DNA from 3 places in the Paenibacillus sp. OK060 genome. Region 3 is predicted to be linked to each of the others. Evidence: predicted binding sites of a transcription regulator. Region 3 holds the regulator's gene; each other region holds the start of a gene.
The links. Region 3 encodes Rex, which represses fermentation and respiration genes when NADH is low (regulators of the CRP and FNR family bind a similar motif). Its sites were predicted from a motif close to TTGTGAAATATTTCACAA; they were not measured.
Positions count from the first base shown of each region.

Region 1: a site for Rex is predicted at 5,824-5,841, ahead of BLS14_RS12805 (formate/nitrite transporter family protein). Genes of this name have one in related genera too.
Region 2: a site for Rex is predicted at 3,153-3,170, ahead of pflB (formate C-acetyltransferase). Genes of this name have one in related genera too.

Region 1 covers NZ_FNFR01000003.1:231,119-239,007, reverse strand. Annotated here, with positions in the region: gene BLS14_RS12830 (GAP1-N2 domain-containing protein) at 1-1,628, shown strand, start outside; gene BLS14_RS12825 (ABC transporter ATP-binding protein) at 2,065-2,952, shown strand; gene BLS14_RS12820 (hypothetical protein) at 3,043-3,315, shown strand; gene BLS14_RS12815 (glutathione peroxidase) at 3,503-3,985, shown strand; gene BLS14_RS12810 (FAD-dependent oxidoreductase) at 4,356-5,717, shown strand; gene BLS14_RS12805 (formate/nitrite transporter family protein) at 5,929-6,783, shown strand; gene BLS14_RS12800 (hypothetical protein) at 6,879-7,061, shown strand; gene BLS14_RS12795 (molybdopterin-containing oxidoreductase family protein) at 7,239-7,889, shown strand, end outside.
Region 2 covers NZ_FNFR01000002.1:1,055,215-1,063,103, reverse strand. Annotated here, with positions in the region: gene adhE (bifunctional acetaldehyde-CoA/alcohol dehydrogenase) at 62-2,674, shown strand; gene pflB (formate C-acetyltransferase) at 3,252-5,510, shown strand; gene pflA (pyruvate formate-lyase-activating protein) at 5,594-6,346, shown strand; gene BLS14_RS11085 (extracellular solute-binding protein) at 6,562-7,889, shown strand, end outside.
Region 3 covers NZ_FNFR01000002.1:874,320-882,208, reverse strand. Annotated here, with positions in the region: gene panC (pantoate--beta-alanine ligase) at 1-109, shown strand, start outside; gene panD (aspartate 1-decarboxylase) at 102-485, shown strand; gene BLS14_RS10170 (tetratricopeptide repeat protein) at 603-1,226, shown strand; gene dinG (ATP-dependent DNA helicase DinG) at 1,368-4,229, shown strand; gene BLS14_RS10160 (redox-sensing transcriptional repressor Rex) at 4,445-5,098, shown strand; gene BLS14_RS10155 (amidohydrolase) at 5,085-6,389, shown strand; gene BLS14_RS10150 (DUF5590 domain-containing protein) at 6,431-6,961, shown strand; gene BLS14_RS10145 (hypothetical protein) at 7,265-7,792, shown strand; gene BLS14_RS10140 (AAA family ATPase) at 7,785-7,889, shown strand, end outside.

The DNA.
Region 1 (7,889 bases), on a different contig from region 3:
AATCTGCCAATGAGGCACTTAAGCGGGTTAGTATCTTGGATCGTGTACCAGTCGCAGGCGGCTTAGACACAGGTATTACCGCCCGGATTGGACAGTCTGGAGCTTCAGTTCGTGCTAATCGGAAAGGTGGACCTGGGTCCGCTGTCCAACCACCAGCGTATCAGGAGGATTTAACCCGGCTCGCAGATAAGCTGGCTTACGTCATTAACTTGTTTATGATTCAGGATCTCGATCTGGAGCGGGTTAACCGTGAACAGCTGTTAAGCATTGATATTTTGTTGCACGGAAACGAGGTTCGGGACTGGGCTGCTCGCCAGGGCTCAGATGTATCTGCGCGTACAAACATGATGCTGGCAGCGAGAGCATGGCTTAGCGGTGAGGGGCGTGACGAAGAGGAGCTGGAATCCCTCTCTTTGGCCGAACGTAATGAGCTCCAGCGCTGGACGCGTCGCTGGCTTGCCGGAGAGCTTCGTGATCGCCCAGATACGGCTGCATTTGAAGCACTGCCGCTGGCTTTCTATCGCGGTGGCAGCGGCAGCAACAGACTCGATTATCCAGGCCTGATTGAATTTATCTATAGTAGTTCAGGACGTACAGAAGTGTTGTATCAATTTATGGAGTGGTCAGGGAATCAACGCTTGTTTATTCGCGGCTCTAACGCACATAAGGGATACTCGGATGCAATCGTGGCCTATTTCAAGGCCCATGATCGCGAAGCTTTTAAGTCAAAGTCAGCTTTCAAACCCTATTATGCCAGAGCAAGTAAGACGATGAAGCCGGCTTACGATCGCGCCAAAACAGAGTTGTCTTCCCCGCTGGTACGCATGCTGACAGGTAAAAGGAAGAACCTTTTTCTAGGATCGGTTGTTGTCATCCTGATTATTGGTATTGCTGGAGGCACGTATGCTTTGATGAGCGATAAGGCGGAGACACCTGAGGCATCACCTCCCCCGACACAGGAGCCCGTTGTTCCTGCTGAACCGGAGGTGGAGCTCGCTGAACAGATCGCCTACCTCGTTCCTGCATCCAAAGCGGACGACGGTTCAAAGACGCCTGCCCAGTTGGTGATCCGTTACAGAGACGAAACGGACAGCAACGCTTTGCAAACGGACACTCTCCAATGGAACTTGAAAGATGGTACTACACAGAAGCTCAATGCTGAGGGTGAATGGGAGAGTTTCAACCGAAATGAGGAGCCGGATGGCGAAGGTACAGCTGGTGACAGCTCAGAGGGTACGTCTGAAGGAAGCTCAGCAGGTTCTTCTACCGATAAGGCGGACGATACTCAGCCGAGCGGAGAAGCCGAGCAAGGGGCAGATTCAGCCTCAACGGAGGACAACACTTCAGACCCAGCAGCAGGGAGCACGACGGATGCAGGTACTGGCACAGCCTCTGACACTACGGATGAAGGCACAGGACAGGGAGATGCAGACGGCACGGCTTCAGATTCGTCTCAGTCTAAGGGAACAGAATCATCTTCAGTGGAAAATCTGACTGTTGCTGAAGCAGATCGTCTGTATCCCTATGGGCACCAAGTGGAGCTTCCGGCCGATTTTAATCTAAAGGACATCGTGAGTATCCAGAGTGGAACGCTCGTGATCAACCTAGTCCCGGAACCGAAGCTCTAAGCGGCATTAATTGAATATATTATTAATGGAATACAGCCACCTCGAAGAATTTCGTAGGGGCTGTATTTTTGTTTTTGCTCAATTGATGGGGAATGACATATACAAAATGAATCAATATAGGTCTAATTTTCACAATTCGGACACATTATTAAGATGTTGGGCAAGGATGAACATACGCAAAGCGATGAAATGCACGTACACGATGAGAAAAGCTCTCACATAAAGTGCGAAAAATTTGAACGATTTCTAGTAAAACACTTCAAAAATAGCTTTCAACTATCAAGGAATTTGGTATTTACTGTTGACAAATGATAATGATTATCAGTATCTTTAGAGTATAAGATCTTGTTGCGCCGGAAATACGCTGAACTACAATTTCGTTTTCGTTGTCATAGCCGGAATACATAACCGGGATAAATGAGAGAGGGATGATCGCATGTTTCGTCTGGAGACGTCCAAGTTGGATATCGCTTATGAGGAAAGACTGATTGTTGAAGATCTGAATATTCAAATTCCCCAAGGAAAAATTACAGCACTTGTTGGAGCCAATGGTTCAGGGAAGTCTACTATCCTGAAAACGATGGCACGGATCATGAATCCAAAAGCAGGTAGTGTATTGCTCGACGGGAAGTCCATCCATAAGCAGTCCACGCGTGAAGTAGCCAAGCAGCTTGCGATTTTGCCACAAAATCCAACAGCTCCTGAAGGACTTACCGTAACCGAACTTGTGTCCTACGGACGGTTCCCATATCAAAAAGGTTTTGGTTCGATGCGTGCTGAAGACAAACGCATGATTGAATGGGCTATCGAAGTGACAGGCATGACGGAGTTCCATGATCGTCCAATCGATCAACTGTCCGGTGGACAGCGTCAACGTGCCTGGATTGCCATGGCTCTTGCACAAGAGACAGACATTCTGTTCCTGGACGAGCCAACAACGTTCCTGGATATGGCTCACCAACTTGAAGTACTGCAATTGCTGGAGCAACTGAATGCCACAGCAAACCGTACAATCGTTATGGTTGTGCATGACTTGAACCATGCTTCCCGTTATGCGCATCACATGATTGGTATTAAAAAAGGTAAAGCCATCGCTACAGGTTCACCTGTAGAGGTTATGAACTCCGATGTGCTTCGCGAAGTATTTAACATTGAAGCGGATATCGTGATTGATCCTCGTTCCGGTGTACCGCTCTGCTTGCCTTACGCCCTTGCGGGTGAACGTCAGCAATCAGCACCTCCAGAACAAGTGCTCATGAACAGTGCAATGGTTCATGCTGGAGGACGGACAGAGCAACGCGTTCGTCACGCGACAGGAAGTTAATGAAACGGGCCATATGTGGTCCTAAACTATAGAATGAAGCCGCTGTGCATTACGCACGCGGCTCATTCGCATTCTAGGAGGTCTACAGGAATGGGAGAAATCAACTACACCTGGTTACAGCAATATGGACGAATAACAACCGGGATGATCGATGAATCGGTCTTTGGCATGCCTTTGACGGCATTGAAACATCCGAAGCAGGCCAAGCTTATGCTGGAAGCTTATAATGAGCATCTTCGGGCCGATTCTCTTCGCTCAGCGGCAGTATATTTCATGCATTCGGTTCGTGGCCTGATGATTGGGGTGACGAAGGCAGAGCGGCAAGAGCGGTATGATGCTATTTTGGTTGCGAAGTCAGGCTAAAAAGGTATATGTCCATGTCGATGGACAAAATTTGATTCTACGTATGAACTTAGGCAGGGTTTAATCGCAGATTTGGTAATTGACCGCCTCAGGTCTATAATATAGAGACAGGCTGTGTGCCGCATGGTTATTCGGTACAGTACATACAGCAGCCCAACCTACATCTTACTCATGGGAGGAATCAGTCATGTCCGTATATTCGTATCAGGCGGTAACGACCGCAAATCAGGAAGTTTCACTCGATTTGTATCAAGGCAAAGTGTTGGTGATTGCCAATACAGCCAGCAAGTGTGGGCTGACTCCACAATACGGTGAATTGCAGAAGCTCTATGATCGCTATCGTGATCAAGGCTTGGTTGTATTGGGATTCCCTTGTAACCAGTTCGGAGGCCAGGAGCCGGGTACCAGTGAGGAAGCAGAATCATTCTGCCAAATCAACTATGGCGTTAATTTCCCGGTGTTTGCCAAGGTCGATGTAAATGGTGAAGATGCGCATCCATTGTTCAAGTATCTGCGTGAGCAGCAACCTGGTGTTGGCGAAGACAATAACATCCAATGGAATTTCACCAAATTCCTCGTGAATCGTGAGGGTGAAGTTGTAGGGCGTGTTGAACCAAAAGAATTCCCTGAAGCCATGACTGCAGAGATTGAAAAGCTGCTTGGCGTATAAAATAAACGAAGAAGCCTGCCTCCATATTGGAGGATAGGCTTTTTTTGATACAATTTTTTAGTGCAAATATCCTCTTCATATAAGTGTCTCCTCAGTAGTTACTACGCTTATTTTGAGCATAAACCAGCCATAAGCAGGGAAAACTGAAGTCAATGGAGATTGAGTCGATGACTCGCTTGATCGTAAATAAACCACATCCGAAAAATTTATTTTGATTAACCCCTTGCAATGTGAAAAATATCACATTATAATAAGTGTACAAAGTGAAATAAATCACATAATCAGCATTCATTTAGAAGTGAAATATTTCACAACCACAATGACGTTAAATTCAATTTTTTATTTATATACTCCAAGGGGGAACCTTATCATGAAAATCGCAGTTATCGGATGTACACATGCAGGAACCGCAGCCATCGTTAACACCGCCAAATTGTACCCGGATGCTACCATTACAGTGTATGAGCGCAATGACAACATCTCCTTCTTATCATGTGGCATTGCGCTTTATGTAGGTGGCGTGGTGAAAGATCCAGACGGATTGTTCTATTCTTCGCCAAACCAACTGGCCGAGCTCGGTGTCGTTACCAAAATGCTTCATGAAGTGACGTCAGTAGATGCTGCGGGTCACAAACTTCAGGCTAAAAACTTGAAAACAGGGGAAGAATTCGAAGATACCTTCGACAAGCTGATCGTGACCACGGGTTCATGGCCTGTCGTACCGAAGCTGGAAGGCATCGAGATGGACAACATTTTACTTTGCAAAAACTACAACCATTCCAACACGATTATTGAGAAAGCCAAGCATGCCAAACGTATTACTGTGGTAGGAGCCGGATATATCGGCATTGAGCTGGTGGAGGCTTTCCAAATGAACGGCAAGGAAGTTACACTGATCGATAGTGTGGACCGGATCTTGAACAAATATCTCGACCCCGAGTTCACGGATGCTATTGAAGAAACGTTGACTGGACACGGCATCAAGCTGGCGCTGGGCCAAACTGTTCAGAAGTTTACCGGAGAGAATGGCAAAGTGAACAAGGTCATTACATCCAAAGGAGAGTTCGATACAGACCTCGTTATTCTGTGCATTGGTTTCCGTCCAAATACCGAGCTGCTCAAAGGCCAAGTGGATATGCTGCCGAACGGTGCAATCATCGTGGATAAATATATGCAAACCAGCCAAAAAGACGTCTTCGCTGCTGGAGACAGCTGTGCAATTCATTACAACCCAACTGGCAAGGCAGCGTACATTCCACTGGCAACCAACGCAGTGCGGATGGGTACACTCGTAGCAAGGAATCTTGTTCGTCCTACGACACGTTATATGGGTACACAAGGCACATCAGGTATTAAAATTTATGAGCAAAATATTGCAGGTACAGGCTTGACGGAAGCATCTGCTGCGGATGAGGGTCTGGTCGTTGAAGCTGTAACACTTGAAGATGCTTACCGTCCAGAGTTCATGCCAACGGCAGAGAAGCTGCTGCTCAAAGTAATCTATGAACAGGCTACACGCCGCATTGTTGGTGCGCAGGTCATGTCACAAGCTGATCTGACACAGTCGATCAATACGATCTCTGTCTGCATCCAGAACAACATGACGATAGATGAGCTGGCCTTCATCGACTTCTTCTTCCAGCCACATTACAACAAACCATGGAACTTCCTGAACTCGGCGGGTCTTCAGGCGTTGCCACCAGTAGAAGTAAAAACACCAGCGATGGTATAACCATAAATATCTGAGAACTGCCGCAGTCATTCTGCGGTAGTTCTTTTTGTTTTTTCTGCATATCAAGCAAGACACAACGGAAATATTAAAATGTAGTTTTCAGACTTTGTGATAAAAGTAACAAACCTCTTGAAACCTTCGCGATACAATGAACATATCAACAAAACAGGTTGAATTATGATGTTCATGAACTGTGAAGGAGAGGATCGTTATGGCAGCAAAAACACCTCTTGAGGTTGCACAATATACGGCGCATACGGGGATGAAGAAAGCCCAAAATCCGGTGTCCTCCGTATTGATACTCAGTTTTCTGGCAGGCGCTTTTATTGCGCTTGGATTTCTGCTGGATATTCGGGTCATTGCCTCTGCTCCGGCCGAGTGGGGCAGCTTGGTTAATCTGATTGGCGCAGCAGTGTTCCCGGTAGGTTTGATATTGGTGCTGATTGGCGGTGGGGAACTGCTAACAGGCAATATGATGGCTGTTCCACTCGCGACGATTGCACGTAAACTGTCCGCAGGCAACATGTTGAAGAATCTCACCTTAGTAACGATAGGTAATTTCCTTGGGGCGATCTTTGTGGCCTATGCGTTTGGGCATGTGCTTGGTCTGACGGCAGAGGGGGCTTATTTGACCAAAGTGGTGGATATGGCTGGACACAAGCTGGACGACAGCTTCCTTCAGGCTTTTATATCCGGGATCGGGTGTAACTGGCTGGTCGCTCTCGCGGTTTGGTTGTCTTATGCATCGGATACGATGAGTGGAAAAGTATTGGGCATATGGTTCCCAACGATGGCCTTTGTAGCTATTGGATTCCAGCACGTTGTCGCCAACATGTTCCTGATTCCTGCTGCGATCTTTGAAGGGCATTATTCGTGGGGACAATACGTCATGAATTTCATTCCGGTATGGCTTGGCAACCTGACGGGAGGGGCGCTGTTTGTTGCAGCTGCTTACTGGATGGTGTACCTGCGCAAGCATGAGCCGGAAGTGAAGCCTGAGGTGGCCATGGCGGCGGCCCAGCCTGTGGAAACGGAAGCCAGACCGATGTGGAGCAAGCAGGCGTAGCGGAATTTTGCCGAGTAATTGAGTAGCGTTGTAAACGTGGTACAAGTGCGAAAACGAATGAAAAGACGAGTGCAAAGTAAACAGGAGAGGCGATTTTGATCTCGTTCAAGTCATGGCTGTCTGCTGTGATGGACGGGAGAGGAATCGCTTTTTTTAATGTAAAAATATCCACGCAAAATAAATTCGCCATGACAAGGTTCGGGGGAACGAAACCTGTTCATGGCGAATTTCGGGAGTGGTCCATGATATGGCATGAGGAGGAAGTGGGGAAACACTAGCCTAATGCCTTATTTTTAATTTACCCCTGAATTTCGAGATTGAATCAAAGGAAAAAAAGATTTTTTTGAAAAAAATTTGGAGCGGTTGTGGCGGTAAAAAAAAGACTGTTCTCTTTACGCGATTACCAGGAAGAAGATATGATATGAGGATAGCTTTGAAGGGGGAGGGACTTGTATATGATCGATCAGGAGAATGGCGTATTCCCGGCAGTTTGCCCGCTCGATTGTCCGGATACTTGCGGCCTGCTGCTTCATAAGGAGAACGGTAAGATCGTGAAGGTAGCGGGCAATCCGGACCATCCGATTACAAAAGGCGCCATCTGTAACAAAGTCCGAAATATGACGGAGCGGGTGTATCACCCCGAGCGGCTGCAATATCCGATGCGACGCATCGGAGCCAAGGGCGAAGGCCAGTTCGAGCGAATCAGTTGGGACGAAGCCATCGGCGAGATTACGGCGAGATTCAGTTCGCTGGCAGCTACCTACGGACCGGAGAGCATCCTGCCCTACAGCTTCTATGGAAACATGGGCATTCTTGGTGTGGATGGCATGGATCGTCGATTTTTCAATGCGCTAGGTGCGAGCAAGCTGGAACAGACCATCTGTAATGCAGCGGGAAATACCGGCTGGAAATATACGATGGGTGCGAACCGTGGAACATTGCCCGAGGATACAGAGCATGCGGATGTCATTCTGGTGTGGGGAGGAAACATCGTCAGCACCAATATGCATCAGGTTGTTCTGGCCGAGAAAGCTCGCAAAAGGGGCGCCCAAATCGTCGTTATTGATGTCCATCGCAATCGGACCGCCCAATGGGGAGACTGGTTC
Region 2 (7,889 bases), 180 kb from region 3:
GTACGATGTGAATGTAAAGAAGAGAGACAAACCAATACGAACCTTTAGGAGGATGAGGGAGATGGCTGTAAAGAACGAAGTCGCCCCAGTAAAAGAACCGACAGCAGGTCAGTATATTCAAACGTTAATTGACAAAGCGAATAAAGCACATGCAGCATTCATGTCCATGGATCAGAAACAGATTGACCGCATCGTGCAAGCGATGGCGCTGGCAGGTCTGGACAAACATATGATGCTCGCCAAAATGGCCGTGGAAGAAACAGGTCGGGGTGTGTATGAGGATAAAATCACCAAAAATATATTTGCAACAGAATATGTGTATCATAGCATAAAATATGACAAAACAGTAGGGGTTATCGAAGATAACGAGTACGAAAGCTTCCAGAAAATTGCGGAGCCTGTCGGCATCATCATGGGGATTACCCCGGTAACGAATCCGACATCCACCACGATGTTCAAAGCACTGATTTCCATCAAAACGCGTAACCCAATCATCTTCGGTTTCCACCCATCTGCACAGAACTGTAGCCGGGAAGCCGCCAAAATCCTGCTTGATGCTGCAGTGAAGCATGGTGCTCCAGCGGATTGTATCCAGTGGATTGATGATCCTTCCATGGATCGCACAAACGCACTGATGAATCATAATGATGTGGCGCTCATTCTGGCAACAGGCGGATCAGGTATGGTACGGGCGGCATACAGCTGTGGTAAACCAGCACTGGGCGTAGGGCCAGGGAACGTACCTTGCTTTATTGAGAAAAGCGCAGATATCAATCAAGCAGTAACGGATCTGATTTTGTCCAAATCGTTCGATAACGGCATGATTTGTGCTTCCGAGCAAGCAGTCATCATCGAAGAACCGATCTTCGATCAGGTGAAAAAGAAAATGATCGCGAACGGCTGTTACTTCGTCAACAAGGATGAGGCAGCGAAACTGACCGCAGGTGCGATTAATGCTGAGAAATGTGCGGTGAACCCGGCGATTGTTGGTCAATCTGCAGTCAGCATTGCGCAAATGTGCGGTATCGAGGTCCCTGCTAACACCAAAATTCTCGTAGCCGAGATTGAAGGGGTAGGTACAAAATTCCCGTTGTCGGCTGAAAAACTAAGCCCGGTACTGGCTTGTTACAAAGTGAAAACGGCAGCTGAAGGGATTGAGCGTGCAGCAGAAGTGGTTGCTTTTGGCGGCATGGGTCACTCCTCTGTTATTCATTCGACGAACGAAGAAGTCATTAGCAAATTCGCAGATCGCCTGCAAACCGGACGGATTATCGTGAATTCGCCATCCACACACGGCGCCATCGGTGACATCTATAACACCAACATGCCGTCACTGACATTGGGCTGCGGATCGTATGGACGTAACTCGACTTCTTCCAACGTAACCGCTGTAAACTTAATCAACGTGAAAAGGGTGGCTCGCCGTACCGTGAATATGCAGTGGTTCAAAGTGCCGAATAAAGTCTACTTCGAAAAAGGTGCAACACAGTATCTTGCCAAAATGCCGGACATCACACGCGTAGCCATTATTACGGATGCCATGATGGTCAAACTCGGTTATGTGGAAAAAGTAGAGCACTATCTGCGTCAGCGTCAAATGCCAGTAGCCATTGAAGTGTTCTCTGATGTCGAACCCGATCCATCCACAACAACGGTAGACCGCGGTACGGAAATGATGCGCCGCTTCCAGCCAGACTGCATTATCGCTCTCGGCGGGGGATCACCGATGGATGCTGCCAAAGCGATGTGGCTGTTCTATGAATATCCTGACACGGATTTCAATGATTTGAAGCAAAAATTCATGGATATCCGCAAACGGATCTACAAATATCCACGTCTTGGCGTGAAAGCGAAATTCGTAGCGATCCCGACAACTTCGGGCACAGGTTCGGAAGTAACATCGTTCGCAGTTATTACAGATAAAAATCAAGGCAATACGAAATATCCACTGGCAGACTACGAGTTAACACCAGACGTAGCCATTGTAGACCCGGAATTCGTATACTCTCTGCCTAAAACCGCTGTTGCGGATACAGGTATGGACGTATTGACTCACGCCATTGAAGCATATGTATCCGTCATGGCGAATGATTACACGGATGGACTCGCGATCAAAGCGATTCAACTGGTATTCCAATACCTCGAGCAATCAGCGCTGCAAGGTGACAAATTGGCTCGTGAGAAAATGCATAACGCTTCAACGATTGCCGGTATGGCTTTTGCCAACGCGTTCCTGGGCATTAACCACAGCTTGGCACACAAATGGGGCGGTCAGTACCACACCGCACATGGACGTACCAATGCGATCCTGATGCCACACGTCATTCGCTACAATGCGAAAAAACCGACGAAGTTTGCATCGTTCCCGAAATATTCGCACTTTGTTGCAGATGAGCGTTATGCGGAAATTGCCCGCATTCTGGGATTGCCTGCACGTACGACAGAAGAAGGGGTTACCAGCCTCATTAATGCCATTCGCAAACTGAACAAAACATTGGGTATTGAAGAGTCGTTCCAGGAAATCGGATTCGATGCCAAAGACTTTGAGGCACATGTCGATTATCTGGCAGACCGCGCATTCGAGGACCAATGTACAACAGCCAATCCAAAACTGCCGCTAGTGACTGAACTGGCAGATGTGTATCGCAACGCATTCTATGGCAAGTTTGAATAACAACTAAAGCACAACAGCAGGATTAAGGCAGATAGTCAGGGTTCCCCGAAAGGGGAGCCCCGATTGCCGTCTTTCCAGTAAAAAAAGGTAAAACGTAATCTTTGCAGTTGTCTTTTTTAAAAGAGGTTACACGGAATCCGTGATGTTACTTTTTGAACCAGGTATTCATACCATAACGGAGAGGGCAGAAAAAACTGAAGAAGCGAAGCGTTCGCCTTTATCCCCGTATTTTACCCTTTGAAAAATAAAATCAAAAAAATCCGGGGATAACAGCAATCGGAAGTTGTTCTGTCCGCGCAGTGGCTAAGTGTGAATTTGCAGGGTTCACCATGGCACAGCACAGGTGGAGTGAGGATGGTCACAAACTTTGTGATAAAAATCACAGATGATGAAAGAACGAAGACGTATACTGAAAATGTAAGAAAAACATTCATCCGCGGTTCCGGTTCCCAAGTAGAGAGAACATGTTCCGGCTCACATGTGAAATTTATCACATTAATCGCGGCTCTGGGCACAGATGAGACGAGTGAAGCATCCTGTCATGTGTCCGGAAATCCAAATTTGTGGAGGGATTACTATGTCGGTGATCGAAAAAGATGTCAAACAACAAACAGGCTGGAGAAACTTTACCAAAGGAACATGGACGAAATCCGTAGATGTGAATGATTTTCTGGCACGCAACTTATCACCTTACTATGGCGACGAAGCATTTCTTGCAGGTGCAACTCAGAATACGAAAGAGTTATGGGATATCGTATCCGATTTGACTAAAAAAGAGCGCGATAACGGCGGGGTACTTGATGTTGACGTAAACACGCCAGCAACGATTGTTTCTCACCAACCAGGTTATCTGGATAAATCCAAAGAACAGATTGTTGGTGTTCAAACAGATGCTCCATTCAAACGTTCCATTCAGCCATTCGGTGGAATTCGCATGATGATTGATGCTTGTGAAGCTTATGGTTTTGAAATGCCTCAAGGCGTCATAGATATATTTACGAACATCCGTAAAACACATAACCAGGGCGTATTTGATGCTTATACATCTGAAATGCGTGCAGCACGTAAAGCAGGGATTATTACCGGTCTGCCTGATGCTTACGGCCGTGGCCGGATCATCGGTGACTATCGCAGGGTAGCTCTGTACGGCGTGGACTTCCTGATTCGAAATAAAAAAAGTGAGCTGAATGCACTTGAAGTCGATGTGATTGATGAAGATGTCATTCGCCTCCGCGAAGAACTGTCCGAACAGATTCGTGCATTGCAAGAGTTAAAACAACTGGGTGAAATGCATGGTTTCGATATTTCTTTGCCAGCCACAACCGCAAAAGAAGCGTTCCAATGGCTCTACTTCGGTTACCTGGCTGCGATTAAAGAGCAAAATGGTGCGGCGATGTCGCTCGGACGTGTTTCTTCGTTCCTTGATATTTACATTGAACGTGACTTGCAAGAAGGCTTGCTAACTGAAGAACAGGCTCAAGAACTGGTTGACCATTTTGTTATGAAACTGCGGATCGTCAAATTCCTGCGTACGCCGGATTATAATGAATTGTTCAGTGGAGACCCAACATGGGTAACTGAATCCATCGGTGGCATGTCCGTAAATGGAGAAACCCGTGTTACGAAAAGCAGCTTCCGTTTCCTGCACACTTTGAACAACCTTGGTCCTGCACCTGAGCCGAATCTTACTGTACTTTGGTCCACCAAGCTTCCGGAAGCGTTCAAACAATACTGTACGAAAGTATCCATCGAAACGAGCTCCATCCAGTATGAAAATGATGATCTGATGCGTCCGATCTATGGAGACGATTATGGTATTGCTTGCTGTGTATCTGCGATGAAGATCGGGAAACAAATGCAGTTCTTCGGCGCTCGTGCCAACCTGGCAAAAGCATTGCTGTATGCAATCAACGGCGGTCGTGATGAGAAATCGGGAGCACAAGTTGGACCTGAATATCCGGCGATCACAAGCGAAGTGCTGGAGTACAATGAAGTTATGAAACGTTTCAAACCGATGATGGAATGGCTCGCCAAACTGTATATGAACTCACTCAACGTCATTCACTACATGCATGACAAATACAGCTATGAGCGTATTGAAATGGCCCTGCATGACCGCGACATCGTACGTACGATGGCTTGTGGTATTGCTGGACTCTCGGTTGCAGCAGACTCTCTGAGTGCCATCAAGTATGCGAAAGTCAAACCGATCCGCAACGAACAAGGCATCGCAATTGATTTTGAAATTGAAGGCGACTTCCCTTGTTACGGTAACAATGAAGACAGTGTCGATAGCATCGCAGTTGAACTGGTGGAAAGCTTCATGGGCATGATTCGCAAACACAAAGCGTATCGTAATGCGATCCCAACACAGTCTGTACTGACGATCACATCGAACGTAGTGTACGGCAAGAAAACAGGTACAACACCGGATGGCCGTAAAGCAGGCGAACCGTTTGCACCAGGAGCGAATCCAATGCATGGTCGGGACAAAAAAGGTGCACTGGCATCCCTTGGCTCAGTAGCCAAATTGCCGTACGAACACAGCCTTGACGGGATCTCTAACACATTCTCCATCGTGCCTAAAGCACTCGGAAAAGAGTCAGATACACGTAAATCCAATCTGGTTGCCATGATGGACGGTTATTTTGGTCAAGGGGCACACCATCTGAACGTGAACGTATTTGATCGCCAGCAGTTGATTGACGCGATGGATCACCCGGAAAACTATCCGCAGCTGACAGTACGGGTATCCGGTTACGCGGTTAACTTCATCAAACTGACACGTGAGCAACAACTCGATGTCATTAACCGGACCTTCCACGGTTCGATGTAACTTGGGCTTAACTCAACGGTTCAAAGGAATAGAACCTCTATATTAAACGCACAGCGGATGCGATAAAGAAAGGAAGAGGCAGCATGGTTAATGGACATATTCATTCACTCGAAACTTTCGGGACGGTTGACGGCCCAGGCATCCGCTTCGTGCTTTTTATGCAGGGATGTCTGCTCAAATGCCAGTATTGTCACAATCCGGATACATGGGCACTGGATGGTGGCAGGGAAATGAGCGTGGAGGAGGTACTGGCTGAAATCGAGCCATACCTGTCCTACTATCGTAGTTCCGGCGGAGGACTTACGGTATCCGGCGGAGAGCCAACATTACAGGCTCATTTTGTAGCCGAAGTTTTCAAAGAAGCAAAACGCCGCTGGGGATTGCATACTACGCTGGACAGCAACGGTTTCAATGAACCGGATCGAATTCATGATTTGTTAGATAACACGGACCTGGTTTTGTTGGATCTGAAGCACATCAATGATGAGAAACATATCAAGCTGACAGGCAAATCCAACGAGAGAACATTGCGCACCGCACAATGGTTATCGGACAATGGACGAAAAATGTGGATTCGCCACGTGTATGTGCCAGGGATTCACAATGAGGAAGAGGACTTGCTCAATCTGGGGCGGTTTATTGGAACGCTAAATGGAGTCGAGAAGTTCGAAATTCTGCCTTATCATCAGATGGGTATTTACAAATGGCAGGCACTGGGGAAAGCCTATCCGCTCGATGGAGTTCCTTCTCCAAGTGATGAGGAAGTAGAGCGGGCGTATCGTTTGATTGAACAAGGTCGTACGGAAACAGCGGGCATGACTTGCTCCATTAAGTAAACATTTATATACAGATCTTCCAACCAAGCAGTCTTTGCGAACATGTTTCGCAGGGGCTGTTTTTTTGCTGTTATCAATTGTAAATGCAAGATTATTTGTCCAGTGAAGGATTTTATCCCTCCATTGATGAATTGTCATCCTTACGATGTAAGCTACAACTTTTTATAATCAGAGTGTAAAGCCAAATGCTCAATATCTTGAGGGGGGTCATACGAATGAAAAAAGGAATGACATTACTGCTTTCATTATTGCTTATCACATCATGGACATTGGCAGGTTGTTCGAGCTCAACTAACGAACCACAACAGGGAGCAGGCAATACGCCTGCGGAGCCAAGCAAGGAACCGGTTGAGATGCTTCTCCGTCACACTCAGGTGGGTGCCGACAAACAAAAAAGGCTGGCCATTCTGCAGGACGTTGTGGCCAAAGTGGAGAGCGAAGTACCCAACCTGACCTTTACACTGGACGGAGTTGAATCCGATGTAAACCGTAAGGAGAAACTTCGTGGTGAGATGGCAGCAGGCAATCCGCCGGATATCTTCGAATTGTTCGGTAGTCCAGACTCCAAAGTATATGCTAAAGAAGGCATGTTGTTGGATCTCACGCCGATCTTGCAAGAGCTGGGCATTCAGGACCAATTTTCATCGCTTGAACCATTCACCTATGAAGGCAAAGTGTACGGACTGCCTATTGGGGGATCGGGTGAAGGATTCTTCTACAATAAAGAGTATTTTACGCAAAAAGGTTGGAAAGCGCCTTCAACAATGGCTGAGCTGGATAATATGCTCGCTGAGATCAAGGCTGATGGCAAGGTGCCACTTGCTTCTGCTTCCAAAGCAGGCTGGGTTCCACTCATGTTAACGAACCATCTGTGGTCCCGTTACGCTGGACCTGATATTACGGCGAAGTTTGCTACAGGCGAAGCCAAGTGGACTGATCCAGGCGTTGTCGCAGGATTCGCGAAGCATAAGGAATGGGTGGATAAAGGTTACTTCAAAAAAGGCGAGCTTGGTTATGAATATGCTGAATATACAACTCAATTTACGAGCGGTGAAGCGATTCTGATGTATGACGGAACGTGGAAATCGTCTGTATTCAAGGAAGGACAGAGCGGGGAGTCGCTCATTGGCAAAGTTGGTTTCTTCAATATGCCTCCGGTAGAGAACGGTGTAGGAGATCAGACAGCCCTGATGCGTGACGTCAATAATGGATACGGTTTCTCTGCAGCGGCTGCGGATGACCCGCAGAAGTTGGCGGCTGTTAAAGCCTTTATCAAAAACTTCTACAACGAAGATATGCAAGTACGTGGGCTCGTAGAAGACGGTGTGTTACCAGCGATGAAACTGGATGAAAAAGTGCTGACTGACAGCATCACCGACGATTTAATGAAAGAAATCGTAGCTGTTCTGAATGCATCGCAGACTTCTTTCCCGGCGTTTGATGCACTCGTTCAAGCTGATGTTACGACAGAGATCGGCAACCTGCAAATTCAGAAGCTGGTTGGTGGACAGACTACGCCAGAGAAAATGGCCGAAGAATTGCA
Region 3 (7,889 bases):
AGTTCATGGTCGTGACGATCTGTTGATCGCACTTGCAGTAAAATTCGGCAAAACAAGATTGATTGACAATATAAGGCTGCAAAAATCGGAGGTACTGTCCCATGTTTAGAACACTAATGAAATCCAAAATTCACCGGGCAACCGTTACGGAAGCAAACCTGAACTATGTGGGTAGCATTACCATAGATGAAGATCTAATGGAAACTTCCGATCTAATGGAAAATGAGAAAGTGCAAATTGTTAATAACAACAATGGTGCACGTCTGGAAACCTATGTCATTCCAGGCCCACGTGGAAGTGGAGTTATCTGTTTGAATGGAGCAGCAGCTCGCCTGGTACAGCCTGGAGATACCGTCATTATCATTTCATATGCAATGATGTCTCAAGAAGAGGCAAATAATCACAAGCCTACCGTTGTATTTGTAGATGGACAGAATAAACCTGTGCAAACGATGAAACACGAAGTTCATGCGACGATTATGTAATCGACTGGTAAGGGGAATGAAATCGACCCATTCTACAAAAAATGAGTACAGGTCACTGCACTAATCCATTTTTTCAAGGGTGGGGATGCATCGATGTTCCAGCATGTTTTCGCAGAAATGAACGACATGTTAGATGAAATTATCAAGCGCTACCCTTCTGCTGAAGGCCTAAGCAAACAGGAATTGCTGCAAAAGTGGAATTTGCTGAAGCGGATGAGTGACGGGATGATTGATGAGTGGCTGATGTTTGAAGAAAAAATGAGCCAGGTGAGGGAAAGGGAACTGGATAAGCCTGCTTCCCTCGAACCTGAACAGGAAGCTGTTACCGCACTGCCAGAACTGCATTTGGAGTGTTTCAGTCGCGGTCAGGGATATTTCAAACTGCAAATGTACCCGCAGGCGATTATGCAATTTTCTAGGGTTGTGACCGACTATCCGGAAAGTGCATTGACTCGTTTTTACCTGGCTCTTGCTCATCTCAACCTGGAACAAACCGAGGAAGCAGGAATACACTTGCAGCGGATCATGCATCTGAACGGTTCGCCGAGATTGAAAGGGTTGGTATGTAACGTCCTGGGCTGTATCGAGGCCAAGCTCGCGAATCCTGAAGGTGCATGTTCATTATTTGCGCAGGCGCTTCAGTATGACCCATCGTTGACCGAACCGCTGTATAACATGGAAGCTTGTCGTTTAAACAGCGGAAAATTGCAATATGCAAATCAGCTGACTGCCTTAAATTAGGACTATTCGGCGGCATTAAGACGGTGTTCCCTCCTCTGGCATAGCGGCGGGGACACCGCCTTTTTTGTCAGTTAATTTTCAAACGCCCTTTTTTTTGCTATGCTGTAACATAGACTGGAATGGAAGGGACCGTACATTGCAATGAAATTTGCCGTATTGGATTTCGAAACAACCGGCACGCAGTCCGACGGTGAGATTATACAGGCCGGACTTGCCATCATAGATCATGACTACAGCATAACTCAAATATATAGTTCTTATGTGAACCCAGGTGTACCGATTCCTCCGTTTATTACGGGGTTAACCGGTATTACCGATGAAGATGTGGCGGATGCTCCCTCATTGGAAGAGATGATGATGGAGATGGTTCCGCTGCTTGATGATGTGGTTCTTGTTGGACACAATGTTGCTTTTGATTTTCATTTTCTTCAAAATGCACTCGATCGATGCGGTTATCTGCCATTTACCGGACGGATCCTGGATACGATTGATTTCCTGAAGATCTCGTTCCCGTCACTGGGCTCTTATCAACTCGGTTATGTGTCTTCGGAATTCGGATTTCAGCATGACCGTCCTCATCAGGCAGACAGTGATGCTCTTGCAACAGCTTTTGTATTACTGAAGTGTCTCGATGAGCTGCGTGCATTGCCTCTGATCACGATTCAGCGCCTCAGTGACCTGTTTGCACCGGAAGACAGCGACTTGGGTTGGTTCTTCGATGGAATGCGTTCTGAGAAGGAAGCAGAGCCTATTCAGGATCTGGATGGTCATACGTATTACCGCCAGCTTGCCCTGAACGTGAGTGACTGGACCGATATAGGCTCACCACGTGATGAGCGAGAGGGTAATCCGCTGGAAGGCGTGAGTTTTGAGCAGTTTATGGATCAGGTTAGAGATAACCTGAAGGAGACGCTGGACCATTATGAGGAGCGTGAGGCGCAAACTCAAATGTTCAGCAGTGTACGACAAGCTTTGGATGAGGAGAAACATCTCTTAATCGAAGCTGGGACAGGTACGGGCAAATCACTTGGTTATTTGCTGCCTGCCATCTATGAAAGTGTAAAACAGGAACAGAAAGTGATGGTCAGCACACATACCATCAACCTGCAGGAGCAATTGAGAGAGCGGGATATTCCTATGCTGACCCAAGTGGTTCCGTTCCCGTTCAAGGCAGCGGTGTTCAAAGGACGTGGGCACTATCTGTGTCTGCGTAAGTTTGAGCATAAAATCAATAAACGTGAATTTGCTACACCGAAAGAGGATTATTTTACAGCGGCTCAGATGATTGTCTGGCTTACTCAGACGGAGACTGGAGACGACGAGGAGCTTAATCTAAGCGGGCGCGGAGGAGACTTCTGGGAGACGGTACAAAGTGAGTCTGAGTCCTGTCTTGGACGTTCCTGTCCTTGGTTCCGCAAATGTTTCTATCACCGGGCCAAACATGAAGCCGGGCTTTCCGATATCGTCATTACGAATCATTCGAAATTGTTTACGGATGTCAAAGCAGCACATCAGCTGCTGCCAGCCTACGAAAGTCTCGTCATTGATGAAGCACATCATCTGGAGGACGTAGCAGGTAAGCACCTTGGTCTTCATATGAAATATTTCACGTTGGTTCATACACTGACCCGACTATTTAAAGATAGCCGAAATGGCCAACTGCCTATGCTGCGTTCTCAATTGTCGGGTCATGAAAATTCGGTACAGTGGGGCTCCATGATTGATCAGATGTTCCCGCTTGCTGTCGAAGTTAAAGAGATGTGGGATCGACTAAGCGATGCATTGTTCGGACTGCTGCCTGAACGCAGCGATGCTTCTCCAGGCGAGACAGGACAATTCTCACTTAGACTGAAGTCTTCACAAAAACCAGCCAAATGGCAGGAATTGCAGGACGCTGAAAACCAAATTTATGTCACCCTAGGCGATTTGATTCGTAAAGGCGACAAGCTGCTGCTTGAAGTGAAAGAAGATCAGGACGATTATCAGTCCGATAGTCTGATTACGGATATCTCAGGTCTGCTCAAGGATTTGGCAACGATTAAGGATAATCTGCGTTTCTTCATGCGGATGGATGATGCCAATACCGTGTACTGGATGGAGGCCAGCGGCCAGTTCCGCAGTAAATCACTGCAACTCTATGCTGTTCCTGTCGATGTCAGTGCACAATTGAAGGATATGTTCTTTGATAAAAAGAAAAGCGTTGTGCTTACATCGGCTACGCTCTCCGTTGACAAGTCATTTCAATTCATGATCGAACAGCTGGGATTGCAGGAAGCTGCCGACAATAACCGTCTGTTAACGTCGATGCTACCTTCACCGTTCAATTATCGAGAACAAGCGCTGCTTGTCATTCCGCGTGATTTCCCAAGCGTGAAGGGCAGTGTAGGCGATGCACACTTTGTGGATATGCTCGTGCACTCGCTCGCGGAAACGGCTATTGCGACTCGTGGACGCATGATGGTGTTGTTTACCTCCTACCGCATGCTGCGACAGGTCTATGACCCGCTTAAGGAGGCCTTGTCAGGCAACGATATCTCTTTGCTTGGGCAAGGGGTGGACAGCGGCAGCCGTTCCAAGCTTACACGTCGGTTCCAAGATGCTAAAGCAACGGTGCTACTTGGCACAAGCAGCTTTTGGGAAGGCGTGGACATTCCGGGAGAGGCTCTGACCTGCCTTGCAATTGTCAGACTGCCGTTCCAGCCACCGAATCATCCATTAGTGGAAGCGAAGAGCGAGCTTTTGCAGCAGCAGAAGAAAAACCCGTTTATGAAGCTATCCGTGCCACAAGCCGTCATCCGTTTCAAACAGGGATTTGGCAGACTGGTTCGTACAGGCAAAGACAGAGGCATTGTGATTGTATACGATACACGCGTTATTGAAGCGTATTATGGCAAGTACTTTTTATATTCATTACCTGGTCCCAAAATGGAGCACATGCTTACAGAGCAGATGGTTCCACGCATTTCGGAATGGCTCGAGAGACCAACCGAAGAGCAACAATAACAGATACGCTCTGTAGCTTCCATTATTGCAAGACGCCAGTGATTGGCGGTAAAATTGAGTAATATCATGTATTCGTTTCATGGATATGCGAGTAAAGCGATTAAATTATATAACAAGGAGCATCCTGTTTAATTCAGTAATCATTTTGCATCGTTTTAGACAGGGTGCTCATCTTTTCATCTATCTATCGTGGCCTTGGTAAGGGGGAGCAATGAATGAAATCAGATAAAATTTCGGAAGCCGTGGTGCGTAGATTACCTGTTTACTTGCGTTATTTGAATGAACTGCATCAGCGCGAAGTCAATACGGTTTCTTCACAAGAACTTGGACTGAGGCTGGATTTGAATCCTGCCCAGATTCGTAAAGACTTGGCTTACTTTGGTGACTTTGGTCGTAAAGGGATTGGATATGACGTTTCATATCTCATTGAGAAAATCCGCCATATTTTAAAAATAGACCAGCAGATCAATGTAGCTCTTGTCGGAGCAGGTAATTTGGGACATGCCTTGTCCAATTACAATGCCTATCTCAAAGACAACATGAAGATCGTCGCTGTATTTGATGCCTACGGTCCGAAAATTGGGAGTCAAATCAACAGTTTGACGGTACAACCGATGAATGAATTAACGGATTCGGTGAAAAAAGATAACATTCGTATAGGTATTATCACGGTTCCGGATACGGAAGCTCAAAATGTTGCAGATCAGCTGATTGAGTCAGGAATTGAAGCGATTCTGAACTTTGCGCCAACGATCCTGAAGACCCCGCCGCATATTCGCATTCATCATGCTGATTTTACGACGGATCTACTTAGCCTGGCTTATTACTTGGAGAATGGAAAGGACGACGAGGAAGATGACGACAAATAGATGGGTAATTCACAACGGCAAATTTGCCGTGAGTGAAGGTACGAATTGGAACGTGGTTCAAGGTTTTATGGTTGTTGAGAATGACAAGATTGTGCATATTGGTGAGACATTGCCGGAAGGAGACGAAAGCCTGACAAAGGTGGACGGAAAAGGACTGTTCTTCTTGCCGGGTCTGATCAATACGCATGGTCACGCGGCCATGTCGCTTCTAAGAGGCCACGGAGACGATCTGGCGTTACAAGTATGGTTACAGGAGAAAATGTGGCCAATGGAAGCTAAAATGACGTCTGAAGACGTGTATTGGGGCACATCGCTATCCGTGCTTGAAATGTTAAAAGGCGGAACAACAGCGTTCCTAGATATGTATGATCATATGGATCAGGTTGCGAAAGTGGTGGAACAATCCGGCGTTCGGGCTGCTCTGGCACGTGGGGTAATCGGACTTTGCTCAGAAGAAGAACAACTGCGCAAGCTCGAAGAGTCCGCAGCATTTGCCCGTCAATGGAATGGACAAGCAGACGGAAGAATTACAACCGTAATCTCTCCACACTCCCCTTACACTTGCCCTCCGAATTACATAGAGAAGCTGGTACAGGTTGCTCATGATCTGAATCTGCCTTTGCATACGCATATGTCTGAAACGCTTCGCGAAGTGGAACAGAACGTGGCTGATTACGGACTGCGTCCAGTCGCACATCTGGAGAAGCTAGGATTTTTCTCCCGTCCATCTCTGGTTGCACATGCGGTACATCTGAATGATGAAGAGATCGAGATTCTCGCAAAGCATGATGTAGCAGTTTCCCACAATCCAGGCAGTAACCTGAAATTGGCTTCGGGTGTTGCGCGTGTGCCTGATCTGTTGAAAGCAGGCGTGACTGTGTCCCTGGGAACAGACGGACCAGCAAGTAACAATAACCTGGATATGTTTGAAGAGATGAGATTGGCTGCGTTGATTCACAAAGGTGTGTCCGGTGACCCTACTGCAGTGCCGGCAGGGGAAGCGCTTCTGCTTGGAACTTCGTATGGTGCTAAATCCATATTCCTGAACAATACAGGCGCTCTGCAAGTTGGCATGAAGGCTGACTTCATCGCGTTGAACATCGAACAGGCCCATTTCTATCCGCATACGGATCTGATTTCCCATACGGTCTACTCGGCATCGGCCAAAGATGTGGAGCATGTGTGGGTGGATGGTAAACAAGTGGTTAAACATGGCGAATGTCTTACGATGGATGAAGAGCGCATTCTGCGTGAGTCTCAGCTGGCATTTGACAGTTTGCTTGCCCGTTAATTACAAGGACAGCATCGTCATAGGGAAAGGAAGTTCGGCTTTTGAAGAAAAAAAAGAAGTGGATATGGATTTCGCTGCTGCTCCTGGTTCTGATTCTGTTTGGACTTCAGCGTTATTATGTCTATGTTACCCAGGATCAGCGCAAGGAAGAGGCGTTGGCCATACAGGCGGCCCAGGAACAGCTGGGGATTACGTCCCACGAAGAGCTGCGTAAGTATGTCTGGGGGCAGAAAGACGGCGGAGACAACATATACTGGACCCTGATCGGCAAAAGTAAGGATAACCAGGATGTCATGGTGTGGATCAAGTTTGATGAGAATAACAAACCCGTGACGGGAACCAATGCAGTACACGGTGAACTGTTAAAGAACGGCATGAATGAAGCTCAGATTCGAAATCGGTTCAGCTCTGAAGTTCCCGGTGGGGAGATCAAACGAATCATGCCAGGCGTTGTGAATGGAATCTATGTATGGCAAGTGTATTACAACGATGATACTCACAACTATTATCGGTTTTACCGCTTCAGCAACGGGGAACAAGTGGACCTGGTCTATACGATTCCGAACAGCTAGAATTAGCAGACGTACTATCGTCTGAAGAGAATACATTTAAGAACCGGCAGACGGAAACCCGACTGGTCCGGTTCTTTGGCGTACTTTGTTGATCATTTTGGATTTGAATAGTTAAAATTAATAATTTATTCATATTTTCGCCTTAGATATTGTATATACGATGTGATATACTCAAATATGTATTCAAGGATACATCATACACAAATAAATCCTGTTAGGCACATCACAGGACATTACGTACACATATTCATATTCTTGCCTACAAGTTATAGGATGGGCCAAAATTTAGGAGGGGTAACTCACTTGAAGATAAAAGTATTGCCTATTGCTCTGACTGCCGTCATTTCAGCCGTTGTGTTGTTTGGAGGTTGGTTTGTGTATCGTCATGTGGCTGTGCAAAGCCCAATTGAAAAGATGGTTACCCAGTACGATGGAGTCAATGATGTTCAATTAACTATTAACCGCAATGATGTACAGTTGAAACTCGATCTGCAGCCGGATGTTGATCTGGGCAGGTTGGTACAATATATTCACAAAGAAGGACAAACCTTGATTGGCACTCGTTCGTTGAAGCTGGATGTCGTGGATCATTCCAACGAAGCATTAGAGAGCTGGTGGGGAAGCGCGATGTTTACCGTAGCACAAGCGATGGAGAACAAGCAATACACCGAAATTACACCGACCTTGTCTAAAATGGCTACAAATGGGATCAAGGTAAATACAGCCATGGATGACAATAATGTATATGTCAGTCTCAGAGATGGAGATGCCAGTAAGTTTATTATTCTGCCGCGTGTGCCCGGTCAGATAGGAGTGTGGCCTAATGCCTAAATGGACGAAAGAAATTGCCATTGGATTTGTACCCGTATTAATTATCTTTCTCGCTTTTATCGGTGTAAACATGATTCCCATTCTGATCGCTGTAATG